DNA from 2 places in the Vogesella perlucida genome. Region 1 is predicted to be linked to the other one. Evidence: riboswitches for the same ligand, from Rfam matches in the RefSeq annotation. Region 1 holds a riboswitch; the other holds the start of a gene.
The links. A riboswitch is a leader RNA that binds a small molecule or an ion and turns the genes downstream of it on or off. The one in region 1 is predicted to bind glycine.

Region 1 (15,991 bases):
CTACCGGGTCGCAGGTCAGGCCCAGGTTATGTTCCATGCCGATCTCGGCAGCGTTTTCCACTTGCTCCGGTGTGCCGCCCAGCACTTCGGCCAGGCCGCCCGCAGCCATGGAACAGGCCGAGCCTACCTCGCCCTGGCAGCCTACCTCGGCGCCCGAGATCGATGCATTCAGCTTGAACAGGATGCCGATGGCGCCAGCGGTCAGCAAAAAGCGCACAATGCCGTCGTCGTTGGCCGCCGGGATAAAACGGGCGTAGTAGTGCATCACCGCCGGGATGATGCCGGCCGCGCCGTTGGTGGGCGCGGTGACCACGCGGCCTCCGGCGGCGTTTTCTTCGTTTACCGCCAGCGCGTACAGGTTGACCCAGTCCATCACGGTGAGCGGGTCGCGCAGCGCGGCTTCCGGCGAGGCCAGCAGCTTCTGGTACATGTCGGCGGCGCGGCGTTTTACCTTCATGCCGCCAGGCAAAATGCCCTCGCGCTCGCAGCCGCGCTTCACGCAGCCTTGCATCACGCGCCAGATGTTGAGCAGGCCGGCGCGCACCTCGTCTTCGCTGCGCCATGCCAGCTCGTTTTCCAGCATGATCTGGCTGATCGATTTACCGTGGCGCTGGCACAGTGCCAGCAGCTCGGCACCGGTCTTGAACGGGTGTTTCAGCTCGGTGACGCCCGGCGGGGTGAAACCGGCGTCGATGGCCGCTTCATCTACCACAAAACCGCCGCCAACCGAGTAGTAGGCACGCTTGGACAGGCTGTCGCCGTTGGCCGCAAACGCCTCGAAGATCATGCCGTTGGGGTGGTAGGGCAGTGCCTTGCGTTTGTGCAGGATCAGGTGCTCGCCCTCGACGAAGGGCACCACGTGGCTGCCCAGCAGGCGGATGGTTTTGTCGGCGCGAATGGCTGCCAGCATGCCGTCTACCGCGTCGGTGTCCACCAGGTCGGGGTATTCGCCCTGCAGGCCCAGCAGCACGGCAGTGTCGGTGCCGTGGCCTTTGCCGGTGGCACCCAGCGAGCCGAACATCTCGGCCTTCACGCTGGCGGTGGCGGCGAGCAGGCCGTCTTTTTCCAGCCGCGCCACAAACTGGCGTGCGGCACGCATGGGGCCGACGGTGTGGGAGCTGGACGGGCCGATGCCGATCTTGAACAGGTCGAATACGCTGATAGCCATGCTGCTTCTCTTTTTATGGTGCGGGCGCGGGTGGCGCCTCGGGTGTTGTTTGTCTGGCCGTGTGGGCCGTGGTGTGTGGGTGCTGCCCGGGCAGCGGCGGCATTGTACTGAGCAATGCCGCCGCTGTGTGCACTACCGATGCTGCAGTGCAGCTGGCGCCTGCGTTAGCGGTAAACCGGGAAGGCCGCGCACAGCTCGGCCACCTGGCGGCGTACGCGGGCGGCGACCTCTGCATTATCGATATCGTTCAGGATATCGCAGACCCAGTGCGCTACCTGGCTCGCCTCGGCGACACCGAAACCACGGCTGGTGATGGCCGGGGTGCCGATGCGGATGCCGCTGGTCACAAACGGGCTTTGCGGGTCGTTCGGCACCGCGTTCTTGTTGACGGTAATGCAGGCTGCCCCCAGTGCCGCGTCGGCGGCCTTGCCGGTGATGCCTTTGTCGATCAGGCTCAGCAAGAACAGGTGGTCGTCGGTTTTGCCCGATACCACGGTATAGCCGCGCTGCTGAAACACCGCCACCATGGCGCGGGCATTATCCAGCACTTGCTGCTGGTAGGTTTTGAATTCGGGCTGCAGCGCTTCCAGAAACGCCACTGCCTTGGCGGCGATCACGTGCATCAGTGGGCCGCCCTGGATGCCGGGGAACACCAGCGACTGCAGCTTCTTCACCAGGGTTTCGTCCGGGTTGGCCGCCAGAATCAGGCCGCCGCGCGGGCCGCGCAGGGTTTTGTGCGTGGTGGTGGTGACCACGTGGGCGTGCGGCAGCGGGCTGGGGTAGAGCCCGGCGGCCACCAGGCCGGCGACGTGCGCCATGTCCACGAACAGCCAGGCGCCCACGCTGTCGGCAATCTGGCGCATGCGCGCCCAGTCCACCACCAGCGAGTAGGCAGAGAAACCGGCTACTAGCATCTTGGGTTGGTGTTCGATGGCCAGCCGTTGCACTTCGTCGTAATCAATCGCACCGGTGCCGGTGTCGATGCCGTACTGCACGGCTTTGTAGATCTTGCCGGAGAAATTGACGCCGGCGCCGTGGGTCAGGTGGCCGCCGTGGGCCAGGCTCATGCCCAGGATGGTGTCGCCCGGCTGCAGCAGCGCCATGTATACGGCGGCGTTGGCCTGGCTGCCGGAGTGTGGCTGCACGTTGGCATAGTGCGCACCAAACAGCTGGCAGGCGCGGTCGATGGCCAGCTGCTCTACCACGTCCACATGCTCGCAGCCGCCGTAATAGCGTTTGCCGGGGTAGCCTTCGGCGTACTTGTTGGTGAGCTGGGTGCCCTGGGCCTGCATCACGCGCGGGCTGGTGTAGTTTTCCGAGGCAATCAGCTCGATGTGGTCTTGCTGGCGCCGGGTTTCGGCCTGGATGGCGGCCCACAGGGCGTCGTCGAAACCGGCAATCTGCATGTCTTGCGTAAACATATCTCTCTCCATGGCGTGTCTGGCTGCTGCTGCAGCCGTGTGCATGGCTCTTTGGCGGGGTGCCCAGGGTGCCGCGTGGCGGCATGGGCGGGCAGGGCATGGCTGGGACGCAGGCGATGGCACCCGCCCGGCCATGCCGGACGATGCCCCCTCTGTCCTTTTGCCTGAGATATTGCGGTGCGGGCGCACCGTGTGTCCTTCGGCGAGGCGGCGTTGCGGCCAACCTTCTCTCCAGAGTGCCGGACACACACAGTTCTTTTGCCTGAGAGTTTCTGGGGCGATTCCCCTTCGGCGCTGCCGCGTGGGCAGTCTCTCCTGTGTGTGCGGCGCGGTGCGGCGGGGCGGGCCCCTGCCGTGTCGCGCGTGGCTTGCAGAATCTAGAAGACCTGACGCGCTGGTGTCAATGCGTGGCGGGTATTTATCGATGTGCAAACGCAGCAAAACGCCGCCCCTTGCGCGGGGCAAGCAGGGCGGCGTGACGGGTGTTTTGCTGGCGGGCTAGAACATGCCGTTGCCGTTAGCATCCTGCGCGGGTACCGGCTGGATCACGTCCCAGTGCTCGGCAATCTTGCCATTGGCCACGCGAAAGATATCCACCACCGCCACACCGCGCTCGCCGGGTTTGTCCTGGCTGTGCACGTGCAGCATCACCAGGTCGCCATCGGCCAGCACACGCTTGATGCTGGCGCGGCTTTGCGGCGTATTGGCGCGAATCCAGCGCACGTAGTCTTGCAGCGGCGCTACACCGTTGGCGACTTCCGGGTTGTGCTGGATATAGCCGGGTGCCAGATACGTGGCTGCCTGTTCGGCATCCAGCTTGCTGAAGGCGGCGTCGTAAAAAGCCAGTACCAGGGCCTTGTTGGCGTCCTCGCGCGGGCCTGCCAGTGCAGGCAGGGTGCTAATAGCCAGGCCGGCAGCCAGCAGCGTTGCGGTCAGCCAATGTTTCATTTGGCGGCGGCTACGGTAAAGCGCTGGCGGTGGTGGCGGGCCTGTTCGGCTTCGTCCACGATGGCGACCGCCAGGTCTGCCACGCTGATGCCGGCCGGGGCGTCGCCGTCCATCAGCAGTTCGTTGGCGCCCAGCTGGTATTGGCCACTGCGCTCACCCGGGGCCAGCAGCGCGGGGGGCGATACGAATACCCAGTCCAGCACGCTTTCGTCTTGCAGGCGGTTCAGTGCCTGGCGGGCACCCTCGGCGCCTTCTTTGTAGTCGGCGGGGAAGTGCGGGGTATCGATCAGCTGCAGGCCCGGTGCCACGTACAGGCTGCCGGCACCGCCTACCTCGATAAAGCGTGCCACGCCGGCGGCCTTGGTGCCCGCCACGATGGCGTCGTGGCCTTGCAGGAACAGGCTACGGATATCGGCTTTGTCCCAGCCCGGGTTAAAGGCGCTGATCACCGCATCGTGGCCTGCTACGTCGCGGGCGATGGCGTCGGCATCGTAAGCGTTGCTGGCTTTCACGGTAAGGTTGGCCGCAGCGGTAATACGTTCCGGGCGGCTCACCAGTGCCGTGACCTGGTGGCCACGGGCGAGCAGTTCTTGCAGCAGGGCCTGGCCAACAAAACCGCTGGCGCCGATAAGTGCGATGTTCATGCTGTGTCCTTTCGGGTGGGGTAGGGAATGACTGCATGGTAGATCACGCGCTTTCGGATGATAATCCGCTTTGAAATACAATCATTGTTAAGCTGAGGTTGGTAATGGACGAGCTACGCAGCATGGCCGTATTTGCCGCTGTGATCGAACACGGCTCCATGAACGCTGCCGGGCGCACGCTGGGCATGACGGCATCGGCCGTGAGCCAGCACATCAAACGCCTGGAGCAACAGCATCAGGTAGCCCTGCTGCACCGTACCACCCGCAAACTCACGCTCACCGAGGCAGGTAGCGTGTTTTACCGCAGCTGTGCCGCCATGCTGGCCGCCGCCAACGAAGCTAGCGTGCAGATGGCCGCGCTGCGCGACGAGCCAGTGGGCGAGCTGCGCATTGCCGCACCCAGCGGCTTTGCCGGGGGCGTATTGGGGCAGGCGCTGGCCCCGCTGCTGGCGGCCAACCCTGGCCTGAGCCTGCGGCTGTTTTTTCAGGATGAAATGATCGACCTGGTGCAGCACCGTATCGACCTGGCATTGCGTGCCGGCAATCAGCCCGACTCCACGCTGGTGGCCCGGCATCTGGCCGACTGGCCTTTTGTGCTGGTGGCGTCCCCTTCATACCTGGCGGCGCGTGGCATGCCGCAGCTGCCGGGCCAGCTATACCAGCACGACTGGATAGGGCTGGAGCAAGAGCACGGGTTGTCGCCGCTGCGCTTACAGCGGGAGGGCGAGGTAGAGCTGCTGCGCCTGCGTAGCCGCATTGCCAGTAACAGCATGCTGTCGGCGCGGGCGTTTGCGCTAGGTGGCCTGGGCATTGCCATGCAGCCAGCACCCGAGGTGCGCGCCGAGCTGCAGGCCGGGGTGCTGCTGCAGGTGCTGCCAGACTGGCAGGCGCCGGTGTTGCCGGTGTACGCGGTGACGCCGCGCCGTGACGTGCTGCCGGCCAAGGTGCGGCACGCTATTGCTTTATTGCAACAATCCATGCCCTAGCGGTTGACTGTTTCTTGTGCAGTTATTGACATGTGCATTTAAAGAGCACGCAAAAAAACTTGTATGTACTGCAATATTTGGCTAACAAACAAAAGAGCGTGGTGAGGTTTAAATATATTGATGGCCAAAGCCCGCCCGTTAGCGCATATATTCTATAAAAAAGCTTACAAGTGAGATGGAAACAGTTTTTATCCGGCCAGGCTGGGCATGATTACGTGCCATTTCAACAGTATTTTGTATGCAAGTTGTTTTGTGCTGCTTGGGGAATCTGGCTGGCGTGCTTGGTAGTACCATCCCGCTGTCCGAAAAAACATATCAATAGACATTCAGGGGAAGCTCGAATCATGACATTACGCACGCGCTTGATGATCTTTGTCCTGCTGGTACTCACTACCTTATCGGTGGTGTTCTGTACCGTAGCGTACTTGAAAATGAGCTCGGCTCTGGAGCAGGAAATCCAGAACGAAATCAAGATGGCGGCTGACAACAAAGTGAGCTTTGTCAGCGAATGGGTGGATAGCCGCCAGAAGATCGTGGGGTCGGTGTTGCCACGTTTTGGCACTGGCGATCTCAAGCCCATGCTGGATCAAGCGCGTGACGCCGGTGGCTTCGACGATATGTATGTCGGCCAGCCGGACAAAACCATGACCCAGTTTACCGGCGCTGCCCCGGTGCCACCGGGCTACGACCCTACCGGTCGCCCATGGTATCTGGCTGCCAAAGATGCCGCCGGCCCCATCGCCTCGCCACCGTACATCGATGCTGCCACCAAACGCCCCATCATCACCTTTGCCCAGGCGCGCAAGGATGGTGGCCAGCTGGTAGCGGTAGCCGGTGGTGACGTGACCCTGGCACGCGTGGTGCAAGAAGTGACCGCCGCCAAGCTGCCCGGTGAAGGTTTTGCCTTCCTGGTGACCGCCGAAGGCGACGTGATTGCCCACCCGCAAAAAGATTCCGGCCTGAAGAAAATCGGCGAAGTGATGCCGGGTTTTGACCTGGGTGCACTGGCTAAAGACGGCCAGGTTCAGGAAGTATCCGTAGACGATGCCACCAGCCTGGTCGCCCTGTACCCGGTGCCGAAAACCAGCTGGCTGTTTGGTGTGGTGGTGCCGAAATCTGCCGCACTGGCCCCGGTAAAACAACTGCTGACCGTGATGGCAGGCCTGGCGGTAGCGGCGCTGCTGCTGGCCGGTATCCTGGCCTACGCTGGTGTCGCCAAAATGCTGGCACCACTGAATGTGCTGCATAAAGCCATGGCCGAGGTGGCCAGTGGCCAAGGTGACCTCACCAAAACCCTGCCGGTAGGCAACCGTGACGAAGTCGGCCAGATCGCCGAAGCGTTCAACCAGTTTGTGGCCAAGCTGCGCGAGATGTTCATCACCGTGCGTGAGGAGTCGGATGCACTGGCCCGCGATGCGGCCGACCTGAACCGCGTGGCCGAGCAGATCGCCCAGGACTCGCGCGTGCAGTCCAGTGAGCTGTCGGCTACCGCCGCCACCATTGAGGAAATCACGGTCAGCATCAACCACATTGCTGACCACGTGGGTGAAACCGAAGCGCTGGTATCGCGTTCGCGCAGCAACTCGGTGGAAAGCCACCGCGCCATGACCGAAGTGGAGCGCGAAGTGCAGTCCATCCTGCACGCGGTATCGTCACTGCATGGCGTGATGGGCAGCCTGTCTGGCCAGTCCGAGCAGATCAAGGGCATTGTCGGCGTGATTCGCGATATTGCCGACCAGACCAACCTGCTGGCGCTGAACGCCGCCATCGAAGCGGCTCGTGCTGGCGAAAGCGGCCGCGGCTTTGCCGTGGTAGCCGACGAGGTGCGCAAGCTGGCCGAACGTACTGCTACGGCCACCGTGCAGATTGCCGAGATGATCGACACCGTGATCCGCCGCACCGGCGAGGCCATTAGCCACGCCGATGTCACCAACGAAAAAGTGAGCTCCGGCGTGACCCTGTCGCGCGAGGCTGCCAGCAAGGTAGAGGAGATCAAACACAGCGCCGAGGAGATTTCCTCGCGCATGAGCGAAATCACCTCGTCCACCGCTGAGCAGGGGGTGGCCACCAACGAAATGGCGCGCAGTGCCGAGCGTGTGAACGTGATGGCGCAGCAAACCGATACCAGCCTGCAAGAAGCCCTGGCCACCATCAACGTGCTGGCTTCCCGTGGCGACGAACTGAAAGCCCTGGTAGCCCGGTTCCGCTTGTAATCGTGGCGGCTGCCAGCAAGCCGGTCTGGCTTACTGGCAGCCGGCCCGCAATCAGACAAGCCCTGTTTGCCTTGCAAGCAGGGTTTATTTTCAAACGCGCGAGCCCCTTAGCCGGGCTCGCTTCGCATGTAGAGGCAGCTATGCAAGACCCGTTGGCCGCAGTGGCTATTAATGATGTGATCATTCTGGATGGCGCCATGGCATCCGAGCTGGAGCGCCGTGGCTGCGACCTGAACGACGCGCTATGGTCGGCGCGCGTGCTGCTGGAAGCCCCCGAGCTTATCCGTCAGGTGCATTACGACTACTACGTGGCTGGTGCGGATGTGGCCACCACCGCCAGCTACCAGGCCAGTTTTGAAGGCTTTGCCAAGCGCGGCATTGGCCACGAGCAGGCCGTGGCGCTGATGCAGCAGTCGGTACGCCTGGCGCAAGAAGCGCGCGATGCCTTCTGTGCCGATGCGGCCAACCTGGCTGGGCGCAAGCCGCCGCTGGTGGCGGCCTCGGTAGGCCCCTACGGTGCCATGCTGGCCGACGGTTCCGAATACCGTGGTGGCTACGGCCTGAGCGTACAACAGCTGATGGATTTCCACCGTCCGCGTATCGCGGCGCTGTTGGCCGCCGGCCCCGACCTGCTGGCCGGCGAGACCTTCCCCTGCGCCGAAGAAGCGCTGGCGCTGGCCACGCTGCTGCGTGACGAGTTCCCCGACGCGCGCGCCTGGATCAGTTTTTCGTGCCGCGATGCGGCCAAGCTGAGTGACGGCACCCCGTTGGCCGACGCCGTGGCCGCCCTGGCTGATTTTCCGCAGATCGTGGCGGTGGGCGTGAACTGCACCGCGCCGCGCCACATTGCACCATTGTTGGGCGAGGCGGCACGGGTTTCGGGCAAACGCCTGCTGACCTACCCCAACTCGGGCGAGAGCTACGACGCCACCACCAAGACCTGGCACGGTAGCAGCGACCCTGGCGCCTTTGCCGACGCCGCCCGCCAGTGGCGAGCCGCCGGCGCCGCCTGCATTGGTGGCTGCTGCCGCACCACGCCCGAAGACATCCGCGCGCTAAGCGCTTGGCTGCGCCCGGTTGCCCGCTAGGTACTGACAGCAGCGTTGATCTGCGCTGTGCATGACAAGGCCCCGCCACCCGGCGGGGCCTTGTGCTGTTGCGCCGTGCTGCCACCCCGGTGCGGCACGATGTACTGGCAAGCTTGTTGCTTATCGAAACCTGCGCCAGCCTGCCTACCCGGCAAGCGTGGCGGCCTTGTCCCGATACACCACCACGGTAAGCACATGACTAGCGAAAGCAAGTGCCTGAATGGCGGACACAATCCGCTGGCACATACCTGGCCAGAAGACCTGCTGGCATTCCTGATTGGTACCTCCTTTATCGGCCTGGGCATGGCCATGTTCGCGCAGGCCGGCTTGTTGACCGGTGGCACCGCCGGCGTAGCCTTCCTGCTGCACTATTACAGTGGTACCTCGTTTGCCTGGCTGTTTTTCCTGATCAACCTGCCGTTTTACTGGCTGGCACTGCGCCAGATGGGGCGTGCCTTCACGCTGCGTACCTTTGTGGCGGTGGCGCTGGTGTCGCTGTTTTCCAGCCTGCACCGCGCGCTTTTCCCCTTTGCCGGGGCGCTTAACCCGTATTACACCGGCCTGCTCGGGGGCTTGCTGATTGGCATGGGCGTGATTGCACTGTTTCGCCACAAGGCCAGCGTGGGCGGGGTGAATATCCTGGCGCTATACGTGCAGCAGCGTTACGGCCTGCGTGCGGGCAAGCTGCAGTTCGGTTTCGACCTGCTGGTCATGGCCAGCGCGCTGCTGGTAGCAGGTTGGCCGCAGCTGCTGGGGTCCCTGATCGGCGCGGCGGCCATGAGCCTGGTGATCGGTTTTTACCACCGGCCCGACCGTTACATTGCCCAGTCCTGATACGCGGGGTGAAATATTGCTGCCGCGCTTGCTTGTCATGCCATCCATGCGTGTTGTGAGCGACTGTTCTGATATTGGCGCAATGTTATTGCCAATATTTTTTACTTGTAGATAGGTTGATGTTTGTTTGTTGTGATTGTTGGCAGTATTGATAAAATGGCAAAATTGTTGCAACGCAATAGAGAGCCCGACATGAGTGCCACCGCTACCACCCTGACACCCCATAACGATGATCAGCTCAGTCATACCTGGCTGGAAGATGTGCTGGCCATTGTGGTGGGTACGCTGCTGATTTCTTTTGGTGTGGCCATGTTCAAGAGCGCCGGCCTGCTGACCGGCAGTACCGCGGGGCTGGCTTTCCTGCTGCACTACCAGACCGGCGTGCCGTTTGGCGTGGCGTTTTCACTGATCAACCTGCCGTTTTACTGGTTGGCAGTCAAACGCATGGGATGGCTGTTTACGCTGAAAACCTTTGTAGCAGTGAGCCTGCTATCGGTGTTTACCAGTCTGCACGGCCAGTTTGCCCATTTTGGCGGGCTGAACCCGTTTTACAGCGGGCTGATCGGCGGCCTGATGATGGGCATGGGGTTTATTGCGCTGTTTCGCCATAAGGCCAGCCTGGGCGGGGTCAATATTCTCGCGCTGTTCCTGCAGGACCGTTACGGTATCCGTGCCGGCAAGCTGCAGCTGGGGGTGGATATGGTCATCCTGCTGGCCTCGCTGTTCCTGGTCAGCGTACCGGCGCTGCTGGGTTCCATTTTGGGGGCGGCGTCGCTGAATATGGTGATTGCCATGAACCACCGGCCAGACCGTTATATCGGCACCTGAGTCGTGCACCACCCATGAAAAAACCGGCCAGAGGCCGGTTTTTTTGTGCCATGCCTTACCAGGCTGGCTGGCTTATTCCACAAAACGCATCTTGTAGCTCTTGGCCTTGATCTTGCCCGCGCTCAGGCGCTCGAAAGCCTGCTGGGCAATGTGACGATCCAGCGCGACAAAAGTGTTGAACTCGAACACGGTGATTTTGCCCACCTGTTTGCCATCCACGCCGCCTTCGCCGGTGAGCGCGCCCAGAATGTCGCCCGGGCGCAGCTTGTCACGTTTGCCGCCGGCAATTTCCAGCATCACCATCGGTGGCAGCAGCGGGCCGCCCGGTGCCGGTTTCAGGTCGGCCAGCTCTTCCCAGGCCAGGTCGGCTTTCTGGTATTCCTCGATGCTGGCGGCGCGGCGTGCGTCGCTGGGGCTCACCAGCGTCAGCGCCAGGCCGTGCTTGTCGCCACGGCCGGTACGGCCGATGCGGTGGATGTGCACTTCCGGGTCGTGTGCCACGTCCACGTTGATCACCAGGTCCAGGTCCTTGATGTCCAGGCCGCGGGCGGCCACGTCGGTGGCCACCAGGGTGGTGATGGTCTTGCCGGCAAAGCGCGCCAGGATCTGGTCACGGTCGCGCTGTTCCAGCTCGCCGTACAGCGCTTCGGCGCTAAAGCCGGCTTGCTGCAGCTCGGCCACCAGCTCTTTGCAGCGCTGTTTGGTATTGCAGAAGGCCAGGGCAGAGGTTGGCCGCACGCTGTGCAGCACGCGGGCGACGATGTCCAGGCGCTGGTCCGGGTCGATCTCGTACCACCATTGCTCGATCTGGCCGGCGTCGTGCAGGGCTTCTACCTTCACCATGTGCGGCTGTTTCATGAACTGCTCGGCCAGCTTGCGGATGTTGTCCGGGTAGGTGGCGCTGAACATCAGCGTCTGGCGGCTACGCGGGCAGGCACGCACGATGCCGACGATCTCTTCGATAAAGCCCATGTCCACCATGCGGTCGGCTTCATCCAGTACCAGGGTTTTGACACCGGCCAGCTCCAGCGTGCCACGCGACAGGTGGTCTTGCAGGCGGCCAGGGGTGCCGACCACGATGTGGGCACCGTGCTCCAGCGAGGCGCGTTGCGGCGCCATGGGCGTACCGCCGCACAGGGTGATGACCTTGATATTGTCGATGCAGCGCGCCAGGCGGCGGATTTCCTGCGCGACCTGGTCGGCCAGCTCGCGTGTGGGGCACAGCACCAGTGCCTGGATGGCAAACCAGCGCGGGTTGATATTGGTGAGCAGACCCAGGCCAAATGCTGCTGTCTTGCCGCTGCCGGTTTTGGCCTGTGCGATCACGTCGCGGCCATCCAGTACGGCTGGCAGGCTTTCTGCCTGGATGGCGGTCATGCTGGTGTAGCCCAGGCTATCGAGGTTGGAAAGCAGGTTTTGCGGCAGTTGCAGGGTGCTGAATTTGGCTTTGTTCACAATGACTTGGCGTGGGTTGATATGGCAAGGCGCGGAGTGTAGCAGCTGGCGGCGTTGCGGCCAACCTTGGGCGCGATTTTAACGCGATGCGCGGCCCGGTTGGCTGCCGGGTGGCTGGCTGGCCAAGCGTAGCAGCTGGCCGTTGCGATCGTCGGCAAACCACAGCGCGCCGTCGGCTGCCTGGGCGATTTCTACCGGCCCGGCGGGCCCGCCCTGGCCGCGCCACGGCCCCAGCAGGGTGCGTGGTTTGCCCTGCGGCAGCCCTTTGCTATCGGTGGCGTAGGCCACAATGCGCTGGCCGTGCTTGCGGTAGCCGTGCAGGCCCACCACCAGTTGGCCGCGCCAGGCGGCCGGTGCCTGTGGCCCCAGCCACCAGACCAGCCCCAGCGGCGCGCTGTGCGCCGGCAGTAGCAAGGTGGGCGCTTGCGTGCTGTTGCAGCGGTAGCGCGGGAACTCCGGTGCGTTCTGCTGCAGATCGTAGCAATACGGCCAACCGTAATGGCTGCCGGCTTGCAACAAGTTCAGTTCGTCGTGCGGCAGCGCGTTATCGTTCTTCAGCTGTAGCGGCAGGTGGATGCCGTCGCGGCTGTTTTCGGCCTGCAGCACGCTGCCATTGGGGTGTACGGCAATGGCCATGCTGTTGCGCAGGCCACGGGCAAACACCCCCAGGTTTTGCAGGCGGCCATCGGCCAGTACGCGGTAGCGGCGCACGCTGCCGGCGGGGTTGCTGCCTTCGGCCTCGGCGCACTGTGGTTGGCCGCGCTGCGTGTCGCAGTTGTCCGAGCTGCTGCCGATGTTCACGTACAGCGTGTTGCCCGCCAGGGTAAAGCTGGTAAGCGGGTGGCGCTGGCGCTGCGGCAGGGTGGCCACGGTGCGCCGCTGTGCCGGTGTCGCCAGGTTGAGCAGGCTGATGCGGCCAACCTCGCCCAGCAGCACACGGCCATCTGGCAGTACCGCTACGCTGTGCGGGCGGTCTAGCCCACGGGCAAGGACGGTTTTTTGCCAGCCATCTGCCTTGCGGGTGAAGCGCAGCAGGCGGCCAGCCGCTGCATCCCAGCGCACCATCTCGGTCAGTAGCACGCTGCCGTCGGGCAGCATGGCGATGCCGCGTGGCAGCGTGAGCCCGCTGGCCACCACGCCAGCGCACAGGCCGGTTGCGCTGGGGGCGGCAAGCGCCGGCACGCCGTGGCAGTTGGCCGCATAGCTGGCACTGGCCAGCAGGGTGCTGCCCAGCAGCAGGATGTTCGCTATTTTCATAAATTATTTGCTTTAATATGGCGGCCTCATTTGGAGGCATTGTTTAACGATAGCGTCAAAGTCCTGTCACGGTTGCGTCACGCACGCTGCCTACACTGCGCGCATTTCCCGATACGCAGGACGCAACATGCAGCGTGACAATATTGCCTTGTCTGCCGTGACCCAGGTGGCCGGCCATCTGCTGGACCAGCCCCCGGTGGTGGCACCGGACAGCAGCAACTACCAGGTGCTGGAAGTGTTTACCAGCCACGAAGGCCTGGCCAACCTGCCGGTAGTGCGCGATGGCCAGCCGCTGGGCATCATCAACCGCAACCATTTCATGAGCATGCTGGCGCGGCCGTTTCACCGCGAGATCTTTGGCCGCAAGCCGTGTACTGCTTTCATGGACACCAATCCGCTGGTGGTGGATTACCACCTGCCGCTGACCGAGCTGTCCTTTGTGGCGCTGCAGCGTGGTGGCAAGGTGCTGTCCGATGGTTTCATCATCACCGTAGATGGCGCCTACGCCGGTGTGGGGCAGGGCGTGTCGCTGATGCAGGCACTGGCCGACCAGCAGGCCGAAAAACATCGCCAGATGATGGACAGCATCCATTATGCCTCGGTAATCCAGCAGTCGTTTTTGCAAAGCTCGCGCCGCGACATGGCTGCCTGCCTGCAGGACTATTTCATGGTGTGGGAGCCGCGCGATGTGGTGGGCGGTGACTACTACTATTTCGTGAAGCGCGACGATGGTTTTTTTGTGGCGGTGATCGACTGCACCGGCCACGGCGTGCCCGGTGCCTTCATGACGCTGATCATGGCCTCGGCGCTAAAACAGGTGCTGGGCAGCCACGACCTGCACGACCCGGCTGCGCTGCTGGGGGCCATCAACCGGCAGGTGAAGGAATCGCTGGGCCAGTTGGCCGACGATGAGCGCCACCCGGAGCTGCACGTGGAAGTGCGCAGCGACGACGGCATGGACTGCGCGTTTTGCTGGTACGACTACGCCAGCCACACGCTGACCTTTGCCGGTGCCAAAACCCCCATTTTCGTGCTGCCGCACAAGGGCGACGAGGTGGACGTGGTGGACGGCAACAAGAAAGGCGTCGGCTACGTCAGCACGCCGCTGGACTACCAGTGGGACAACCGCAAGGTCAAGCTAAAACCCGGCAGCCGCCTGTATATCAGCACCGACGGCATCATCGACCAGATTGGCGGCGCCAAGCGCATCTGCTTTGGCAAAAAGCGCTTCAAGGAGCAAATCATCAAGCACGCCCAGCTGCCGATGGCACAGCAACAGCAGGCACTGCTGGACGCTTTTCATCAGTGGCAGGGCGAAAACAGCCGCCGCGACGACGTTAGCCTGTTTGGCGTACACATCAAGGAGCCACGCGAATGAGCCTGGACCACTTTTACCGCTTTCAAGACCTGGCCCGCCAGCAGAGCGTGGTCTTCTACTACACCGGCTATTTTTCGCAGGCCATCGTCAGTGCCATGGGCGACGCGCTGCGCCAGCGCCTGAACCAGACCGACGCCAGTAATGTGCAGCGCCGCAAACTGTTCTCGGTATTTATAGAAATGGCGCAGAACGTAGTGCATTACTCGGCCGAGCATCTGTCCGCCAGCGACAGTACCGACCAGGAAATCCGCCGTGGCGCGCTGTGGGTAGGCGAACAGAACGGCCACTTTTACGTGGTCTGTGCCAACCCGGTAGCGCGCGAGCAGGTTGGCCGCATCCGCGACAAGCTGATGCCGCTGCTGGGGATGAGTAACGACGACATCAAGCAGCTGTACAAGCAAAAGCTGCGCAGCGACAACGACGCCGAAAGCAAGGGCGCCGGCCTGGGCTTTCTGACCGTCGCTCGTGAAGCCACCGAGCCGGTGGAGTTCGACTTTATCGACGAAGACGGCCCGCTCAGCCCCATTACCATGTTTTATCTGAAAGCTTCTATCTGATATGCAAAACCTTCATATCCCCGCCACCAGCTACAGCCCGCAAGTCGACTTTGATTTTGCCCGCCACCACCTGAGCCTGAGGGGCGAGAGCTACCCGGAAAACGCCAGCGTATTTTTTGCCCCCATCATGGCAGCCCTGGACGCCTACCTGACGCCACTGGACCACGTGCGTATTACCGTAGACGTGCAGCTGGCCTACTTCAACAGTGCCAGCACCAAGGCAATTCTGGCGATTTTTGAACGGCTGAACGCGGCGGCAGTGGCCGGCAACTACGTTACCGTCAACTGGCATAGCGACCCGGACGACGACACCATCATGGAGTTTGGCCAGGAGATCGCCGAAGACAGCCCGGCGCTGGACGTGCACCTGCTGTCTCTGGCCTGATCAACCCATCATCTCGCGGGCGGCGCGCAGCCCGGACAAATAGGCACCGTGCACGGTGGCAAAGTGCTGGCGCGAGGTGGCTTCCCCGGCAAAAAAAAGCTTGCCCGCCAGCGGTGCGGCCAAGGTGTCGCGCATGGCGGGCGTGCTGCCTACTGCATTAAACGAGTAGGCGCCGCCGGCGTACGGGTCGCTGCGCCAGCGGGTGATCTGCGCGGCAATCGGGGCGGGCGTGTCCGCACCGAACAGCAGGCGCAGGCGCTGCATGGCGCTGTCGACAATGGCCCGGTCCGGCCAGCCCTCCAGCGTGCGGCTAAACTGCGCGGCATTAAAACCCAGCAGCACGGGTTGGCCGCTGGCACCGTGCACGTTCAGCCACTCTACCCACTGGCCGCGCTCTGCCAGCGGTGGCAGGTATTCCAGCCAGTCTTGCTGTGGCCAGAACACGCGCTCGAAACGCAGATAGCATTTGTTGAAATCACCCATCCCCAGCGCCTGTATGGCCTGGCGATGCGGCGCAGGCAGGCTGGGCGAAAACTGCACGCTACCGGCCTGCAGCACCCCCAGCGGCAGGGTCAGCAGTACGCGGTCTGCCGTCCAGTGCCGGTTGGCGCTGTGCACGGTCACGCCCTGGCCTTGCCAGTCCACACGCTGTACTGCCTGCCCGGTTTCGATGGACAGCCCGCGTGCCAGATAGGTGATCAGCTGGCCAAAGCCGCCGGGAAACAGCCGGTCCTCGCCCTTGCCACCCTCGGCGCTGTCAAACCAGTGCGCCGACAGCTGTTCGCCGCTGGCGGCGTATTCCTGTTCTATATCGCTATTTAATACAAAC
Region 2 (15,991 bases), on a different contig from region 1:
GGCTTGTCCGCTCCCTGGCGCGGGTTCGTTTTTGTTGCTGGTGGACGTCAGTAATCTTCACCAGCTGCACCAGCAGCTGGCACAGCAGGAGCGGCTGGCAGTGATGGGGCGCATGGCCGCATCGCTGGCGCACCAGATTCGTACACCTCTGGCGACGGCCCTGTTGTATGCGGCCAACTTGCAGCGTGATGATTTGCCGGCAGAGGGCCGTAGTCGTTTTGCCGGTAAGGTGATGAACCGCCTGCAGGCGCTGGAGGTATTGGTGCAGGATATGCTGCGCTTCGTGCGTGTCGGCCCGGTGCGGGATGGGACTGAGGCCATTCGTTTATCATCAGTTCTGGCGGAGCTGGAGGCCATCATTCAGGTGCAGCTGGCTAGCAAGCAGCTGCAGTGGCAGCCAAGCATAGGTGAGGATGCCATCGTGTCGGGTGGGCGTTCCGATCTGCTGGGGGCGTTGGTGAATTTGCTGGAAAATGCCTGTGAGCACGCGCCAGCGTCATCCAGGGTGGTGCTGGAGGCGGAATTATTAGGTAATTTTTACGTCATCCGGGTAATTGATCAGGGCGCAGGTGTGCCCGAGCAGGTAGAATCCCAGATCTTTGATCCCTTCTTTACCACAAGGGCAAATGGCACTGGTCTTGGCCTTGCCATTGTCAAACGGGTGGTCGAGGATATGAAAGGGTCAATTACGTACAAGCGTGATGACCGGGGCACGGTTTTCGAGCTGCAGCTACCGGTTGTGCAACCGATACAAACAACTTGATGAGGAATGTATGAAGCCCATCGTGAAGGTAGAAGGCAAGACAGGGATTATCTTGCTGATTGGCCAGTTTGATTTCAATGTTCACAAAGATTTCCGTGCCGCCAGCCAGGAGTTGCTGGAGAACCCGGATGTCAGCAGTATCGATGTTAACTTTGAGCAGGTACCTTATCTGGATAGTTCTGCATTAGGCATGCTGCTGCTGCTGAAAGAGCGTGCAGGCGCAGCGGGTAAAGACCTGGCACTGGTGAACTGCAAGGATACCGTTCGCCAAGTGCTGGAAATTGCCTGCTTCACCAAGCTGTTTACCATTCGTTGACCCTGATTCGCCCTGCGTTGCTTGCCTGCCTGGCCGGCGAGGCAGCCAGGGGCGCTGTCATCAGGCAGCTTGCGATGCGATCTGTTAGATGCGTACAGTTTTATGCATGACATTGACTAAAGTGGCATGCATGGGCTAATACGTATAGAAACATGGTGGCTTCGCAGGCTTTTTCGTTTAAATTGTGTGCATACTTAATCTAGATGGATTGCTGAGTCTATGGCTAAAAGAATTCTAACGGTGGACGACTCCGCCTCGATTCGCCAAATGGTCGCCTTTACCCTGAAAAGTGCCGGCTATGAAGTTGTCGAGGCTTCCGATGGCAATGCCGGGCTTTCCAAGGCGCAAGCAGGGCAGGTTGATCTGGTGCTCACCGACCAGAACATGCCCGGCATGGATGGGCTGACACTTATCCGCTCGCTGCGCCGCCTGCCAAACTATGCCTCTGTTCCCATCCTGATGCTGACGACCGAGTCCAGCGATCAAATGAAGGCCCAAGGCCGTGCCGCCGGTGCTACCGGTTGGCTGGTCAAGCCCTTCGACCCCCAGAAACTGGTAGACGTTGTACGCCGCCTTGTTGGCTAACCATCAGAAAATCATTCTCAGGGGGCGTCCATGACTTTTGACATGTCGCAGTTTCATCAGGTGTTCTTCGATGAGACTGCAGAACACTTAGTCAATATGGAATCGCTTCTACTGGCGATTAACGTACAGCAGCCCGAGTCCGAAGACCTCAATGCCATTTTTCGTGCAGCCCACTCCATAAAAGGGGGCGCCGCCACCTTCGGTTTCAGTGATCTGGCCGAGTTGACGCACGTGCTGGAAAACCTGCTCGACAAGGTGCGCAAGAACGAGCTGCCGCTGAGTCGGGACATTGTTGATGCGTCCTTGCTGTCCGGTGACTTGCTGAAGGAAATGCTGGCATTTCACCGTGGTGACGAGCCGGTAGATGAGGCGCGCATTGCTGTACTCAAGCAAAAGCTGGAGCAGTTGTCAGTCCCCGGTGCGGCTGCCGTGCCCTCCGCGCCTGTGGCGGCACCGGCGGTCGCCGCTTCTGGCCGTTTGCATATTGAAATTTATCCTCCCGTCGCCATGGCGGTGGAAGAGCTATGGCAACGCCTGGCGGCACTGGGTAGCCTGCAGATCATGCAGGCACTGGACGAGCAAGCCGATCCGGTGATTCCCGCGCTGGCGGTGCTTACGACAGCATCGCCTTGCGATGATGTCGTCGAGATGCTGGCTTTTCTGTTGCCACCCGAGTCATTCAAGGTGGTAGAAGACATCACGGTAGAAGATGACGGCGTCGGTTTCTTCTCGCTGCCTGCGCTGGCACCTGCCGGTGATATCGCGTTTGAAGAAGACGGTTTCGGCCTCTTTGCCCCCTTGCCAGCCAGCACTGCCAGTCCAAACGCTGACATTGCCTTTGAAGAAGACGGCTTTGGCTTGTTTGCACCCTTGCCGGCAGCCACCGCCAGCAGCAAACCCGGCGTTGCCTTTGAAGAAGATGGCTTCGGCCTGTTTGAGCCACTCGTGGCAGCCCCGGCGGCGGCACCCGTACCCGCCGCACATCATGCGCCCAGTCCGGCAAAAGAGCCCGTTCGTGCCGAACCGCGGGCGGCGACAGCGGGTGCTGCAACAGCGGGCGAGAACTCCATTCGTGTCAGCACCGATAAAGTCGATTTGCTGCTCAACCTGGTCGGGGAGCTGGTCATTACCCAGTCCATGCTGATGCAGTATGGCTCGGGGCTGGACTCGGTCGAGCACGAAAACCTGCTGAACAGCATCTCGCTGTTACAGCGTAATTCGCGCGAGCTGCAAGAGGCGGTGATGTCTATCCGCATGATGCCCATCGCGTTTGTATTCAACCGCTTCCCGCGTGTGGTGCGGGACCTGGCCGGCAAGCTGGACAAGCAAGTCGAGCTGAAAATGGTGGGTGAGAATACCGAGCTGGACAAAGGCTTTATCGAAAAGCTATCCGACCCGTTAACCCACCTGGTACGTAATAGCCTGGACCACGGCATCGAGTCGCCCGAGCAGCGCCGTGCCAAAGGTAAGAAAGAAACCGGCCTGCTGACCCTGCGTGCCTTCCATGAAGGGGGCAGCATCGTCATTGAGGTGACCGACGACGGTGCCGGTCTGCGCCGTGACAAGATCCTGTCCAAGGCACGTGAAAGCGGGCTGCCGGTATCCGATACCATGAGCGATACCGAGGTGTGGGCGCTGATTTTCGAGCCGGGTTTTTCTACCGCCGCCGAGGTCACCGACGTGTCTGGCCGTGGCGTGGGCATGGACGTGGTGCGCAAGAATATCGTCGCCATGGGTGGCCGTATCGATATCAGCAGCATGGTGGACATTGGTACCACCATGACCATTCGCCTGCCGCTGACCCTGGCCATCATGGACGGCATGTCCATCAAGATTGCCGATGAAACCTATGTTTTGCCACTGAACTACATTCTGGAGTCGCTGCAGCCCAAGCCCAGCGAGGTCAAGACTATCGCCGGGCGTGGCCAGGTGGTGAGTGTGCGTGGCGAGTATCTGCCGATCGTCAGTGTGGCGGAGTATTTCTCTATCGATGCCCCGGCATCGCAGCCGGACAAGTCCATTCTGATCATTGTGGAATCCAGTAGCCAGAAGGTGGCGCTGATGGTGGACGAGCTGCTGGGGCAGCAACAATTTGTGGTGAAAAACTTGGAAGCCAACTACCGCAAGGTAGAAGGGTTGTCCGGTGCCACCATCATGGGGGATGGCCGCGTCGCGCTGATTCTGGATGTGGCGGCGATTGTCCGCATGAATTTACAAAAGGCGCACGGTGAAATACTCACGGCGCAGCTTCATTAACAGGTGCTAGTAATGGGTGTTGCCACCATGGACGCGAACAACAGCAGTGATACCGACAAAGCCCGGCGTGAATACCTGGTGTTTGCGCTGGGTAAGGAAGAATACGGTATCGATATTCTGAAGGTACAGGAAATCCGCGGCTACGACGCGGTAACACGCCTGGCCAAGTCGCCCAGCTTTATCAAAGGCGTGATCAATCTGCGCGGGCACATCGTGCCCATTGTGGATATGCGTATCAAGTTTGATGTGGGTAACGTTATCTATAATGACTTTACTGTGGTCATTATCCTGAACGTGCTCAACCGCACTGTTGGTATGGTCGTGGACGGGGTGTCGGATGTGATCGAGCTATCCGGTGATGATATTCGCCCGGCGCCGGAGTTTGGTGCCGTGATGAATACCAACTACATCCAGGGCCTGGGGGTAGTGGGGGAGCGCATGATCATCATGGTAGATATCGAAAAACTGATGAGCAGTGACGAGATGGCGTTGATGGATGCGGCTGTTGCGGCCAACGTTTAACACAGGGGAAAAGGCATGAAAGTCAAACAGTTACTGGTTATCGGGTTCGGCGTGCTGCTGGCCCTGATTGCCGCATCGTCTATCCTGGCGGTTCTCCGGCTGCAGACCATTATCGAAAGTGGTGCGGAAATCACCGAGAACCACATGCCGCGTGCCAACGCGGTGAACAAGATCGTGGACAATATTAATGGTACGGCACGTGGTGTGCGTACCGCTCTGCTGGCAGACGATCCACAGATTGGCGCTTCGCAAGTGAAAGAGCTGGATGAACAGCTCAAAAACATTGATGCCGCCTTGGAGGTGCTGAAACAGCGTCCGCCGGAAGATGAGTCGGTTGCCATGCAAGCCAGTCTGGTCAAGGCCGATCAGGAATACCGTGCCAAGCTGCGTCAGTTTACTGCCTTGTTCAATGCCGGTCAGTTGCCCGAAGCCAAGGCTTTCCTGTTTTCGCATCTGCGTGACGCCCAGAAAGCCTACCTGAGCGCTGTCGAGGCGCTGGTTGCCTACGAAGAAGGCATGGCACAGGAGCACGGGGTTAGCCTGCAACATGATGCCAATACTTCATTGCTGATTACCGAGGGTTTCCTGGTCGCGTCTCTTGTGATCGGCTTGCTGGCTGCCTACCTGATTGGTCGCTCATTGTTCCGCGTCATTGGTGGTGAGCCGTCCGACGCGACCAAACTGATGCAAGAGCTGGCTAGCGGCGAGGTGACCAGTACCCTGCAGGTTGCCGACAAAGACACCAGCAGCCTGTTCTACTACATCAAGCAGGCGGCTGATAAAGCCATCGAGAACATCCGCATTCGCAACGCACTGGACGCAGCAGCGACCAATGTGATGATTGCCAACGCCGATAACATCGTGGTGTACGCCAACCGCGCTGTAGCGGACATGCTGCAAAACGCAGAGGCCGATATCAAGAAAGAGCTGCCAGGCTTTAGCGCTCGCGACCTGGTAGGCAGCAATATCGATGGCTTCCACAAGCGCCCGGAACACCAGCGCAGCATGCTGGCCAGCATGCGCTCGCCGCACAAAGCCACCATCCAGGTGGGGGTGCGTACCTTTGTCCTGTTCGTGACCCCGATCATGAACAAACAAGGCGCCGCCCTGGGTACCGTGGTGGAGTGGCAGGACATTACCGAGCAGCTGAAGCGCGAGGCGCTGGAGCAGCAAAAACGCGAAGCCGACCTGCGCATGCTGGAAGAAAATACCCGTATCCGCAAAGCGCTGGACAATGTGTCGTCCAACGTGATGATTGCCGACAACGACCGCAACATCATCTACCTGAACCGCAGCGTACAAGACATGCTGCAAGTGGCCGAGCACGACATCAAGCGTGTCCTGCCAAACTTTGACGCCCGCAAACTGCAGGGCGCCAATATGGATGTCTTCCACCGTAATCCTGCGCACCAGCGCGGTTTGCTAGAGGCACTGAAAACCACCCACACCAGCCAGATCAGCGTGGGCGGCCGTACCTTCCGCCTGATTGCCAACCCGGTGTTCAGTGATAGCGGTGAGCGCATCGGCTCGGTAGTCGAGTGGGCCGACCGTACCGAAGAAGTGCGTGTAGAAAAAGAAGTGTCCGAAGTGGTGGGTGCTGCGGCCAACGGTGACTTTAGCCAGCGTATTCCGCTGGACGGCAAAACCGGCTTCTTTGCCACCTTGTCTGGTCAGGTCAACCAGCTGCTGGACGTGTCCAGCCGCGGCCTGAACGACATTGCCCAGGTACTGTCCGGCCTGGCTGCCGGCGACCTGACCCGTACGATAGAAGCCGAATACGAAGGCATGTTCGGCCAGCTGCGTAACGATACCAACCTGACGGTGGCACGCCTGAAAGAGATCGTTGGCAACATCAAGGAAGCGACCGACGCTATCAACACGGCAGCGCAGGAGATTTCTGCCGGTAACGTGAACCTGTCCAGCCGCACCGAGCAGCAAGCCGCCAGCCTGGAAGAAACCGCTTCCAGCATGGAGGAAATCACCAGCACCGTGAAACAGAACGCCGAGAACTCGCGCAAGGCCAATAGCCTGGCGGTGGGTGCCTCCGACATTGCCTCGCGCGGTGGTGTGGTGGTGGGCAAGGTCGTTTCCACCATGAACGAGATCAACGAGAGTGCCACCAAGATCGTGGACATCATCAGCGTGATCGACGGCATTGCCTTCCAGACCAATATCCTGGCGCTGAACGCGGCAGTAGAAGCCGCCCGCGCCGGCGAACAAGGCCGCGGCTTTGCCGTGGTGGCCAGCGAGGTGCGCAACCTGGCACAGCGCTCGGCGGCGGCTGCCAAGGAAATCAAGGGCCTGATTGGCGATTCGGTAGAAAAAGTGGAATCCGGTACCCGTCTGGTAGACGAGGCGGGCCGCACCATGGAAGAAATCGTGTCGTCCATCCGCCGCGTGACCGACATCATGAGCGAAATCTCGGCGGCCTCCATCGAGCAGAGCTCGGGTATCGAGCAAGTGAACCTGGCCGTGAGCCAGATGGACGAAAACACGCAGAAAAACGCCGCCCTGGTGGAAGAGGCCGCTGCTGCTGCCGAATCGCTGGAAGAGCAGGCGTCCAATCTGCGCGATGCCGTGGCCATCTTCAAGCTGGACCAGCTAGGCGCAGCGGCCAGCCTGCGCAAACCGGAACGCAAGCCGCAAGCCAGCGTGCTGGTGCACCAGCCGGCAGCGCCGGTGCGTAAGGCCCTGCCTGCCATGAACCACCAGGCGGTGCGCCCGGCCGCCACGGATGAAGGCGAGTGGGAGGAATTCTGAGCACCGCCAGCGATAAGGAAAGCATCTTTGCGCGGGATCTTCATTTTTCCGATGAAGATTTCCGCATCATCCGCGAGCTGCTTTACGACAAAACCGGTATTGCCCTGAGTGCGGTAAAGAACCATATGGCCTACGCCAGGCTGGCCAAGCATGTGCGCCGCCTGGGCGTAGCCAATTTTACCGACTATCTGGCCCTGCTGCGCTCACCGGAAGGGGAGCACGAGTGGGAGCACTTCATCAATGCGCTTACCACCAACCTGACCTCGTTTTTCCGCGAGCAGCACCACTTCGATATCCTGCACCAGCACGCCCTACAGCACGCGGATCGTGGTGACGCCTACCGCGTGTGGAGCTCTGCTTCGTCTACCGGTGAAGAGCCTTATTCGATCGCCATGACGCTGGATCCGGCGGTAAGGTCGGGTAATTATCATATCGTTGCGTCAGATATCGATACCAATGTCTTGAAAAAGGCTGCCGGAGGGGTGTACGCTCTGGACAGGATCGCCAAGCTGAGCGACCAGCAGCTCAAGCAGTTCTTTCTGCGCGGGCGCGGTCAGAACGAAGGCATGGTCAAGATCAAGTCCGGTTTGATGCGCAATATGGAGTTTCGCCAGATCAACCTGGTAGACCGCAACTGGCCGCAGCTTGGCATGTTTGATGTCATCTTCTGCCGCAATGTGCTGATCTATTTCGACAAGCCCACGCAAGCCGGGATCCTGGAGCATTTTGCCCAGTACCTGAAACCGCACGGCCTGTTGTTGCTGGGGCATTCCGAGAATATCCAGCATATTACTGATACCTTTTCGCCCTGCGGCAAGACGGCTTACCGCCTGGCGAGTGGAAAAACACCATGAGCACGGAGCGCAAGATACGCGTGGTAGTGGTTGATGATTCGGCGCTGATACGCGAGCTGCTAGGCAAGATCATCAATGAGCAACACGATATGGAAGTGGTGGCGTTTGCCCCCGATCCGGTTGCCGCACGCGAGCGTATCCGTGAAACCAACCCGGATGTGATCACCCTGGACGTGGAAATGCCCAAGATGGACGGCCTGGAGTTCCTGCGCCGTCTGATGAGCCTGCGGCCAACCCCTGTACTGATGATTTCCTCCCTCACCGCCAGTGGCTCGGAAACCGCCTTGCGGGCGCTGGAGCTGGGCGCGGTGGACTGTATTGCCAAACCACAGCTGGACATCAGCCGCGGCATGCTGGATTACGCCGAGAAAATCTGCGAAAAAATCCGTATGGCTGCTGGGGCGCATGTGCGCTTGCCGCCGCGGTTTATCCAGCGGGATAGCAAGCCGGCTGCGCCGCGCACGCAAACGGCTATCCTGCGCCGCGATGCCATCATTGTGGTGGGGGCCTCCACCGGCGGTACCGAAGCCCTGCGCGAGTTCTTGTCGGCGCTACCGGCCGATACCCCGCCGGTGTTGGTCGTGCAGCACATGCCGGAAAATTTCACCCTGTCGTTTGCGCGCCGCCTGGATCAAAGCTGTGCCATGTCGGTGTGCGAGGCCACCGACGGCCAGCCGATACTGCCCGGCCATGTGTATATCGCGCCAGGGCATTCCCACCTTAGCCTGCGCAAGGTGGCCAGTGGTTTCGTTACCGAGCTGGGGCAGGGTGAGCCGGTAAACCGCCACCGCCCGTCGGTAGACGTGCTGTTTGACTCTGCGGCCAACCTGCTGGGCAAGCGTGCTGTCGGCGTAATTCTGACGGGTATGGGGCGCGATGGCGCGGCAGGCATGTTGCGCATGCGCGAAGCCGGTGCGTTCAATATTGGCCAGGATCAGGCGTCTTGCGTGGTGTATGGCATGCCACGTGCTGCGTTTGAAGTCGGCGCGGTACACGAGGTCGCCCCGCTGGATAAAGTGGCGGAACGCGTACTGGCCTACCTGGCTGGCAAAACCATGCGGGAGGCCTGATGACGACTGCCGGTACCGCACATCATCGATATTTCGATAAAAGTTTCAACCGCGCGGCGGCCAAGCTACTGCCTGGCGAATACGAAGCCTCCGGCGACGGGCTGCTGCTGGTTACCGTGTTGGGCTCCTGTGTGTCGGCCTGCCTGCGCGACCGCAAAACCGGTATCGCCGGCATGAACCATTTCATGCTGCCAGACCAGGGCAGCAGTAATAGCGACCGCCTGATGCCGGCGCGCTTTGGCACCCACGCTATGGAGCTGTTGATCAACGACATGCTCAAGCTGGGCGCCAACCGCAGCACACTAGAGGCCAAGGTGTTTGGTGGCGGCAACGTGATTGCCGGTATGACCACGGTGAATATCGGTCAGCGCAATGCCGGTTTCGTGCGCGCTTTTCTGGCGCAGGAAAACATTCCCATCGTGGCCGAAGACCTGGGGCTGGATATCGCGCGCAAGATCTACTTTTTTACCGATACCGGCAAGGTGATGGTGAAAAAGATCAACCCGCAGCAAACCCTGGTGCAGGAAGAAGAAAGCTACCGCCGCCGTATCGACCGCGATACCGAGCAAAAGCACGGTGGCGATATCGACCTGTTCATCTAGCCCTGTGCTGCAGTACAAGCAAAAGGTTGGCCGCGGCCAACCTTTTTTGCGTCTAGCGTTCCAGTAGCGGCAGCTTGCCCGTTTGTGTAGCCCAGTGTTCGTGGTCAGCCAGCGGGGGCTGCTGCGTGGTGATCACCGGCCACTGCGCCGCCAGCTCGGCATTCAGCGCCAGCATGTGCGCCTGGCCGGCGGGCAGGTCGGTATCGGTGGTGATGGCATCGATCGGGCACTCGGCAATGCACAGCGTGCAATCGATGCACTCGTCCGGGTCGATTGCCAGAAAGTTCGGCCCCTCGTGAAAGCAGTCCACCGGGCACACGGTGACACAGTCGGTGTATTTGCATTTGATACAGGCTTCGGTTACAACGTGCGTCACGATCATCTCCTGCTAGCCGGGCATAGCGCCCATCTAGTCATTGTTGCCCTGTTTGCCCGCCATGTCTGCCTCTACTTTGTCTATTGCCCCCGTTTACCGTGGCCGTTTCGCTCCCAGCCCCACCGGCCTCTTGCATGCCGGCTCGCTGACCACGGCGGTGGGCAGCTATCTGGAAGCCTGGCGCCATGGCGGCCAGTGGTGGCTGCGCATGGAAGACTTGGACCCGCCACGGGAAATGCCCGGTGCCGCCAGCGCCATTTTGCACACGCTGGAAGCATTTGGTTTTGAATGGCAGGGCGAGCTGGCCTGGCAGCACGACCGTTACGATTTGTACCGTGCGGCACTGGATCAATTGATTGATGCCGGCCACGCCTACGGCTGCGCCTGCACGCGCAAGGAAATTACCGAGCAGGGCCAGCGTGGCGTGGATGGCACGGTCTACCCCGGCACCTGCCGCCACGGCGTGGCTGCCGGGCGGCAGGCACGCGCCTGGCGCCTGCGCGTACCCGACGAAGAGCTGGCGTTTACCGACCGGCTACAGGGGCATTATGGCCAGCAGCTGCAGCGCGATATCGGCGATGTGGTGCTGCTGCGGGCGGATGGCTTCTGGGCCTACCAGCTGGCGGTGGTAGTGGATGACATCGCTCAGGGGATGACCGACATTGTCCGCGGTGCCGACCTGCTGGTGTCTACCCCGCGCCAGCTATGGCTGCGCCAGTGTCTGGGTGGTGCGGCGGTCACGCATTGCCACCTGCCGGTGATGGTGAATGCGGCGGGTGAGAAGCTATCCAAGCAGACGCTGGCCCCGGCGATTGATGCGGCCAACGTGGCGCAGCAGCTGCGCGATGCACTGGCGCGGCTAGGGCACCCGGTGCCGCCCCACGTACAGACACGCGACGAGATATGGCAGTGGGCGCGACAAAACTGGCAGCTGGCGAGTGTGCCGGCCGGGCCTATCGTCCTGGCATAGCCAAAAAACGCTATAATTTTGTGCACAGCAGCAGGGCCTCCTCGTCGAGGCCCTGTTTGTTTTGTGATGCCGTGCAGCCCGCCTGTGCGGCATGGCCACGCCCCGAGACAGGGGCGGGCCTGTGGACACCAGCAAAACCCAAGAACAATCAGGACTTTCCATGCAATACCTCATTCCCCGTGCGGCCTGGCCGCACGCAGCTGTTCCCCCCGTTTACCCCGCCTGCCAGGGAGGCTGCCATGACTAAGGCCGCACCGGGCAAGCTCGGCTTCTGGATGTGTACCGCCCTGGTGGTGGGCAATATGATCGGCTCCGGCGTGTTTTTGCTGCCGGCCTCGCTGGCGCAATACGGCGGCTCGTCGCTGATCGGCTGGACCATCACCTCGCTGGGCGCCATCTGCCTGGCGCTGGTGTTTGCCAAGCTGGCTACCCTGCTGCCGCATAAAGCCGGTGGCCCGTATGCGTATATTCACGAAGGCTTTGGCGACTTTGCCGGTTTCCTGATTGCCTGGGGCTACTGGATTGCCCTGTGGGCCGGTAATGCGGCGCTGACCGTGGCCGGTGTCAGCTATCTGGGGGTGTTTTTCCCGGTGCTGAACCAGAGTAACCTGGCCGCCGGTGCCACCGCCATCGGCCTGATCTGGCTGGTAACGTGGATCAACAGCCGCGGCCCGCAAAGCTCCGGCCGTGTAGCGATTGTGACCACGCTGATCAAGCTGCTGCCGCTGGGGGGCGTGACCATCGCCGGCCTGCTGTATCTGAACCCCGACTTTGTACAGTTCAACCCGCAGCACAAGCCGCTGGGCGAAGCCATCCCCGCGACCATGGCGCTGACGCTGTGGGCGTTTCTGGGGCTGGAGTCGGCCTCGGTACCGGCTGGGGATGTGGACCAGCCCGAGCGCACCATCCCGCGTGCCACCGTGCTGGGCACGCTGATTGCCGCCGGCCTGTACATTCTGAGCACCATTGCACTGCAGGGCCTGATGCCCGCCAGCCAGTTGGCCGCATCCAGCGCACCGTTTGCCGATGCAGCCCGCCAGCTGTGGGGTAACTGGGCCTACTACGCGGTAGGCCTGGGTGCCGTGGTGTCCTGCTTTGGCGCACTCAATGGCTGGTGCCTGATGCAGGGGCATATTCCGGCCGCTGCCGCCCGCGATAAGCTGTTTCCGCGCTTCTTCGTGCGTGAAAACCAAGCCGGTGTGCCCATCGTCGGCCTGGTGCTGTCTACCGTGCTGGTGACCATTTTGCTGGCCAGCAAGTACGCTGGTGGCGACAGTGGCGTGCAGATTTTCGAGTTTGTCATCCTGCTGGCCACGGCCACCACGTTGCTGCCGTATGCCTTCTGCGCCATGGCGCTGCTGGCGGTGATGCTGAAGCGCCACCAGCAGTTCAGCCGCCGCGATTGGTACGCGCCGCTGGCGTTCTCGTTTGGCGGCTTTATCTTTGCCATGTGGACCATTTACGGCTCCGGTGCCGAAGTGGTCATGTGGGGCATCCTGCTGCTGCTGGCCGGCCTGCCTGTGTACCTGTGGCAGCTGCGCGAGCGCCTGGTGAAAGGCTAAGCTCGGTGGGGCAGGGTAGCCTGCGGCCAACATGATGCAAGGGCCGGTGTGCATGGCACGCCGGCCCTTGTTGCTTTTGCGCTATGCGCCCAGATGAAGCGGTATCAGTGTTTGCTCATCGCCGAGTAGATCACGATCACCCGTTTTGTCATCAGTCGTGTCATCGTTGATGTTGGCATCGGGCCCAAACAGGGTGATGGCGGCATGGATCACCAGTAGTTTTTCCAATGGCGGCAGATGCATGGTGGCCTGGTGCAGCATGCCATGTAGCGCGGCTGTATAAAGCTGCCTGTCCCCGTCGCACCGTTGCGCAGCGTGTTCACCGCAATTTTCCAGGCTGGCCAGAATGTCATCAATTGATGGCTGCATGTCGCTGCTCCCTCTGTACTTGTACGCTAAGGCAGCCACGGCTGGGCCCCGGTATATGCGTGCTGGCGCCTTGGTCTGGGTAGCCGTGGTCTTGCAGGGTAGGCTTACCAAACAGTAGCTTGCATACCATGCTTCTTGCATCATGTACGCAGCGCTTGTCCTGGGTGTGTCCGGTTTGTGTCAGTAACCCAGGCCTGCGCGCAGCAAGGTGTCGCATGACTGCCCGTGGCGATAGTGATGGCTCAAGCCGGGTGACATGGCTGTTTTTGTCTTGTCATCTGCCCGTCGTGTTGCCAGGCCGCTGGGTGCCACAGTGCCGCCAAATCCAGCTTGCCAAGCTACGCTGTGGCAACGATAATGCGCGCATTCCGCAGGAGAGAGCGGTTTGCCCACCGGGCAAAACCGCCGCCGAAGGCGCAAGTGCACCCGCAATCGCTCAGGCAAAAGGACTGCAAGAATCGGGGTTTTCCCCGCAGAATCTGGAGAGTGGCGCACAGGATGCGCCCACCGAAGGGGCTAACGGCGCAATGCCGGAAAATCTCAGGTGCAGGGACAGAGGGGTGTGAGGCAGGGATAATCTCACTCCTAAGGACTTGCAATGACGGCCCCGAAACGTACCCCCCTATTTGATGCCCACGTGGCTTCCGGCGCGAAAATGGTTGATTTCGCTGGCTGGGAAATGCCTATTCATTACGGCTCCCAGCTGAAAGAGCACGAGATCGTGCGCAGCGACGCCGGCATGTTCGATGTATCCCACATGACCGTGGTGGACATCACCGGTAGCGACGCCAAGGCCTGGCTGCAAAAGCTGATTGCCAACGACGTAGCCAAGCTGGGTTTCGAGGGCAAGGCACTGTACTCCGGCATGCTGAACGAACAAGGCGGTGTGGTAGACGATCTGATCGTATACCTCACCGCTTTTGGTTATCGCATGGTCGTTAACGCTGGCACCACAGAAAAAGACCTGGCCTGGATGGAAAAACAATCCGCCGGTTTCGACGTGACCCTGCAAGTACGCCGCGACCTGGCCATGCTGGCCGTGCAAGGCCCCACCGCCATCGACAAAGTCTGCAGCGTAAAACCGGCACTGGCCGACGCCATCCGTGCACTGAAAGTGTTCCAGGGTCTGCCATCCGGCGAGTGGTTCTTTGCCCGCACCGGCTACACAGGTGAAGATGGCCTGGAAATCATGATCCCCGCTACCGAAGCCATTACCTTTTTCAACGAGCTGAAAGACGCTGGCGTAGCGCCTATCGGTCTGGGCGCCCGCGACACGCTGCGCCTGGAGGCCGGCATGAACCTGTACGGCCACGATATGGACGACAGCGTTTCCCCGCTGGAAGCCGGCATGGGCTGGACCATCGCCATGACCGAAGGCCGCGACTTTATCGGCCGTAGCGCGCTGGAAGCCCAGAAGGCAGCCGGTGTTGCCATGAAGCAGGTCGGCCTGGTGCTGGAAGGCCGCGGCGTGCTGCGCGAAGGCCAGAAAGTGGTGGTAGAAGGCATCGGCGAAGGCATCATCACCAGCGGCACCTTCTCGCCCACCCTCAAGCATTCCATCGCCATCGCCCGTGTACCGGCTGCCACTGCGGCTACCGCCCAGGTAGACCTGCGCGGCACGCTGACCGACGTGCGTGTGGTGAAAATGCCGTTCGTGCGTAACGGCAAGAAAGTTTTTGAATAAGCTGGTGTATAACGACGGGGCGAGCAAGAGCCTGTCCCGCTACACCATCACGACACATTTTTCTGGAGAGAAACGATGAGCAACATTCCTGCCGAACTGAAATACGTATCCAGCCACGAATGGCTGCGCCTGGAAGCCGACGGCTCCGTAACCGTGGGTATTACCGAGCACGCGCAAGAGCTGCTGGGTGACATCGTGTTTGTCGAGCTGCCTGCCGTCGGCGCCAACCTGGCTGCCGAAGAGCAAGCCGGCGTGGTGGAATCGGTAAAAGCCGCTTCCGACGTATACGCCCCGATCGCCGGCGAAATCCTGGAAGTGAACGCCGAGCTGGAAGCCAACCCGGAGCTGGCCAACAGTGAGCCATACGCCGCAGGCTGGTTCTTCAAGATCAAGCCGGCCAACGCCGCTGATCTGGATGGCCTGCTGGACGCCGCTGCCTACGCAGCCGAAATCGGCGCCTGATAAAACGGCCCTGCCATCGCAAGATGGCGGGGCATTTTTTATTAGCCACGGAAACACACGCAAGGACACGGAAATGCCTGGCGGCGCTCGAAGCGATTGCCACAACCAGGCGGCTACACCTTTGGCTCATGCCCGGCTTGGGGTGACGCCGCAACAGGTTTTAGCTGTTGCCCTAGCGGGTTTTCTTTCGTGTTTTTTCGTGTGTTTTCGTGGCTAATCGATAAGACGGAATCGCAGACATGTCTCTCTCGCAACTCTTCAATCATCAAGAATTCATCGCCCGCCACATCGGCCCGTGCGATGCCGAACAGCAACAGATGCTGGCCGAAATCGGCGCCAGCTCGCTGGAAGATCTGGTGGCACAAACCGTGCCGGCCGGTATCCGCTTCAACCGTGCGCTGGACCTGCCCGCAGCACAGCGCGAAGTAGACGCGCTGGCCGACCTGAAAGCCGTGGCCAGCAAGAACGTCATCAACAAATCGTTTATCGGTATGGGTTACTACCCGGTGATTACCCCCGGCGTGATCCTGCGTAACGTGCTGGAAAACCCAGGTTGGTACACCGCCTACACCCCGTACCAAGCCGAAATCGCCCAGGGCCGCCTGGAAGCGCTGCTGAACTTCCAGCAAATGGTGATCGACCTCACCGGCCTGGACATCGCCAACGCCTCGCTGCTGGACGAAGCTACCGCTGCCGCCGAAGGCATGGCGCTGGCGCGCCGTGCCTCCAAGGTAAAAGGCGACCGTTTCTTTGTGGATAGCCGCGTACTGCCACAAACCCTGGACGTACTGAAAACCCGCGCCGAGTACTTCGGTTTCGAGCTGGTGCTGGGCCACCCGG

Region 2: it holds a riboswitch for glycine, as region 1 does, so the genes downstream of both, gcvT (glycine cleavage system aminomethyltransferase GcvT) here and glyA (serine hydroxymethyltransferase) in region 1, are expected to answer to the same signal.

Annotation. Positions count from the first base shown of each region.
Region 1 is NZ_CEETRO010000002.1:408,536-424,526, forward strand. It holds gene ACZ9XP_RS04295 (L-serine ammonia-lyase) at 1-1,168, opposite strand, end outside; gene glyA (serine hydroxymethyltransferase) at 1,333-2,589, opposite strand; glycine riboswitch at 2,738-2,828, opposite strand; glycine riboswitch at 2,830-2,917, opposite strand; gene ACZ9XP_RS04305 (nuclear transport factor 2 family protein) at 3,088-3,537, opposite strand; gene ACZ9XP_RS04310 (NAD(P)H-binding protein) at 3,534-4,181, opposite strand; gene ACZ9XP_RS04315 (LysR family transcriptional regulator) at 4,286-5,167, shown strand; gene ACZ9XP_RS04320 (methyl-accepting chemotaxis protein) at 5,512-7,380, shown strand; gene mmuM (homocysteine S-methyltransferase) at 7,521-8,468, shown strand; gene ACZ9XP_RS04330 (YitT family protein) at 8,664-9,302, shown strand; gene ACZ9XP_RS04335 (YitT family protein) at 9,495-10,130, shown strand; gene dbpA (ATP-dependent RNA helicase DbpA) at 10,203-11,585, opposite strand; gene ACZ9XP_RS04345 (PQQ-dependent sugar dehydrogenase) at 11,664-12,842, opposite strand; gene ACZ9XP_RS04350 (SpoIIE family protein phosphatase) at 12,970-14,220, shown strand; gene ACZ9XP_RS04355 (SiaB family protein kinase) at 14,217-14,777, shown strand; gene ACZ9XP_RS04360 (DUF1987 domain-containing protein) at 14,779-15,162, shown strand; gene ACZ9XP_RS04365 (FAD-dependent oxidoreductase) at 15,163-15,991, opposite strand, start outside.
Region 2 is NZ_CEETRO010000001.1:353,123-369,113, reverse strand. It holds gene ACZ9XP_RS01755 (PAS domain-containing sensor histidine kinase) at 1-763, shown strand, start outside; gene ACZ9XP_RS01750 (STAS domain-containing protein) at 774-1,079, shown strand; gene ACZ9XP_RS01745 (response regulator) at 1,320-1,664, shown strand; gene ACZ9XP_RS01740 (chemotaxis protein CheW) at 1,695-3,920, shown strand; gene ACZ9XP_RS01735 (chemotaxis protein CheW) at 3,933-4,442, shown strand; gene ACZ9XP_RS01730 (methyl-accepting chemotaxis protein) at 4,458-7,202, shown strand; gene ACZ9XP_RS01725 (CheR family methyltransferase) at 7,187-8,056, shown strand; gene ACZ9XP_RS01720 (protein-glutamate methylesterase/protein-glutamine glutaminase) at 8,053-9,126, shown strand; gene cheD (chemoreceptor glutamine deamidase CheD) at 9,126-9,728, shown strand; gene fdxA (ferredoxin FdxA) at 9,781-10,104, opposite strand; gene gluQRS (tRNA glutamyl-Q(34) synthetase GluQRS) at 10,166-11,074, shown strand; gene ACZ9XP_RS01700 (amino acid permease) at 11,314-12,636, shown strand; gene ACZ9XP_RS01695 (hypothetical protein) at 12,718-13,005, opposite strand; glycine riboswitch at 13,367-13,467, shown strand; glycine riboswitch at 13,475-13,571, shown strand; gene gcvT (glycine cleavage system aminomethyltransferase GcvT) at 13,604-14,689, shown strand; gene gcvH (glycine cleavage system protein GcvH) at 14,765-15,151, shown strand; gene gcvP (aminomethyl-transferring glycine dehydrogenase) at 15,391-15,991, shown strand, end outside.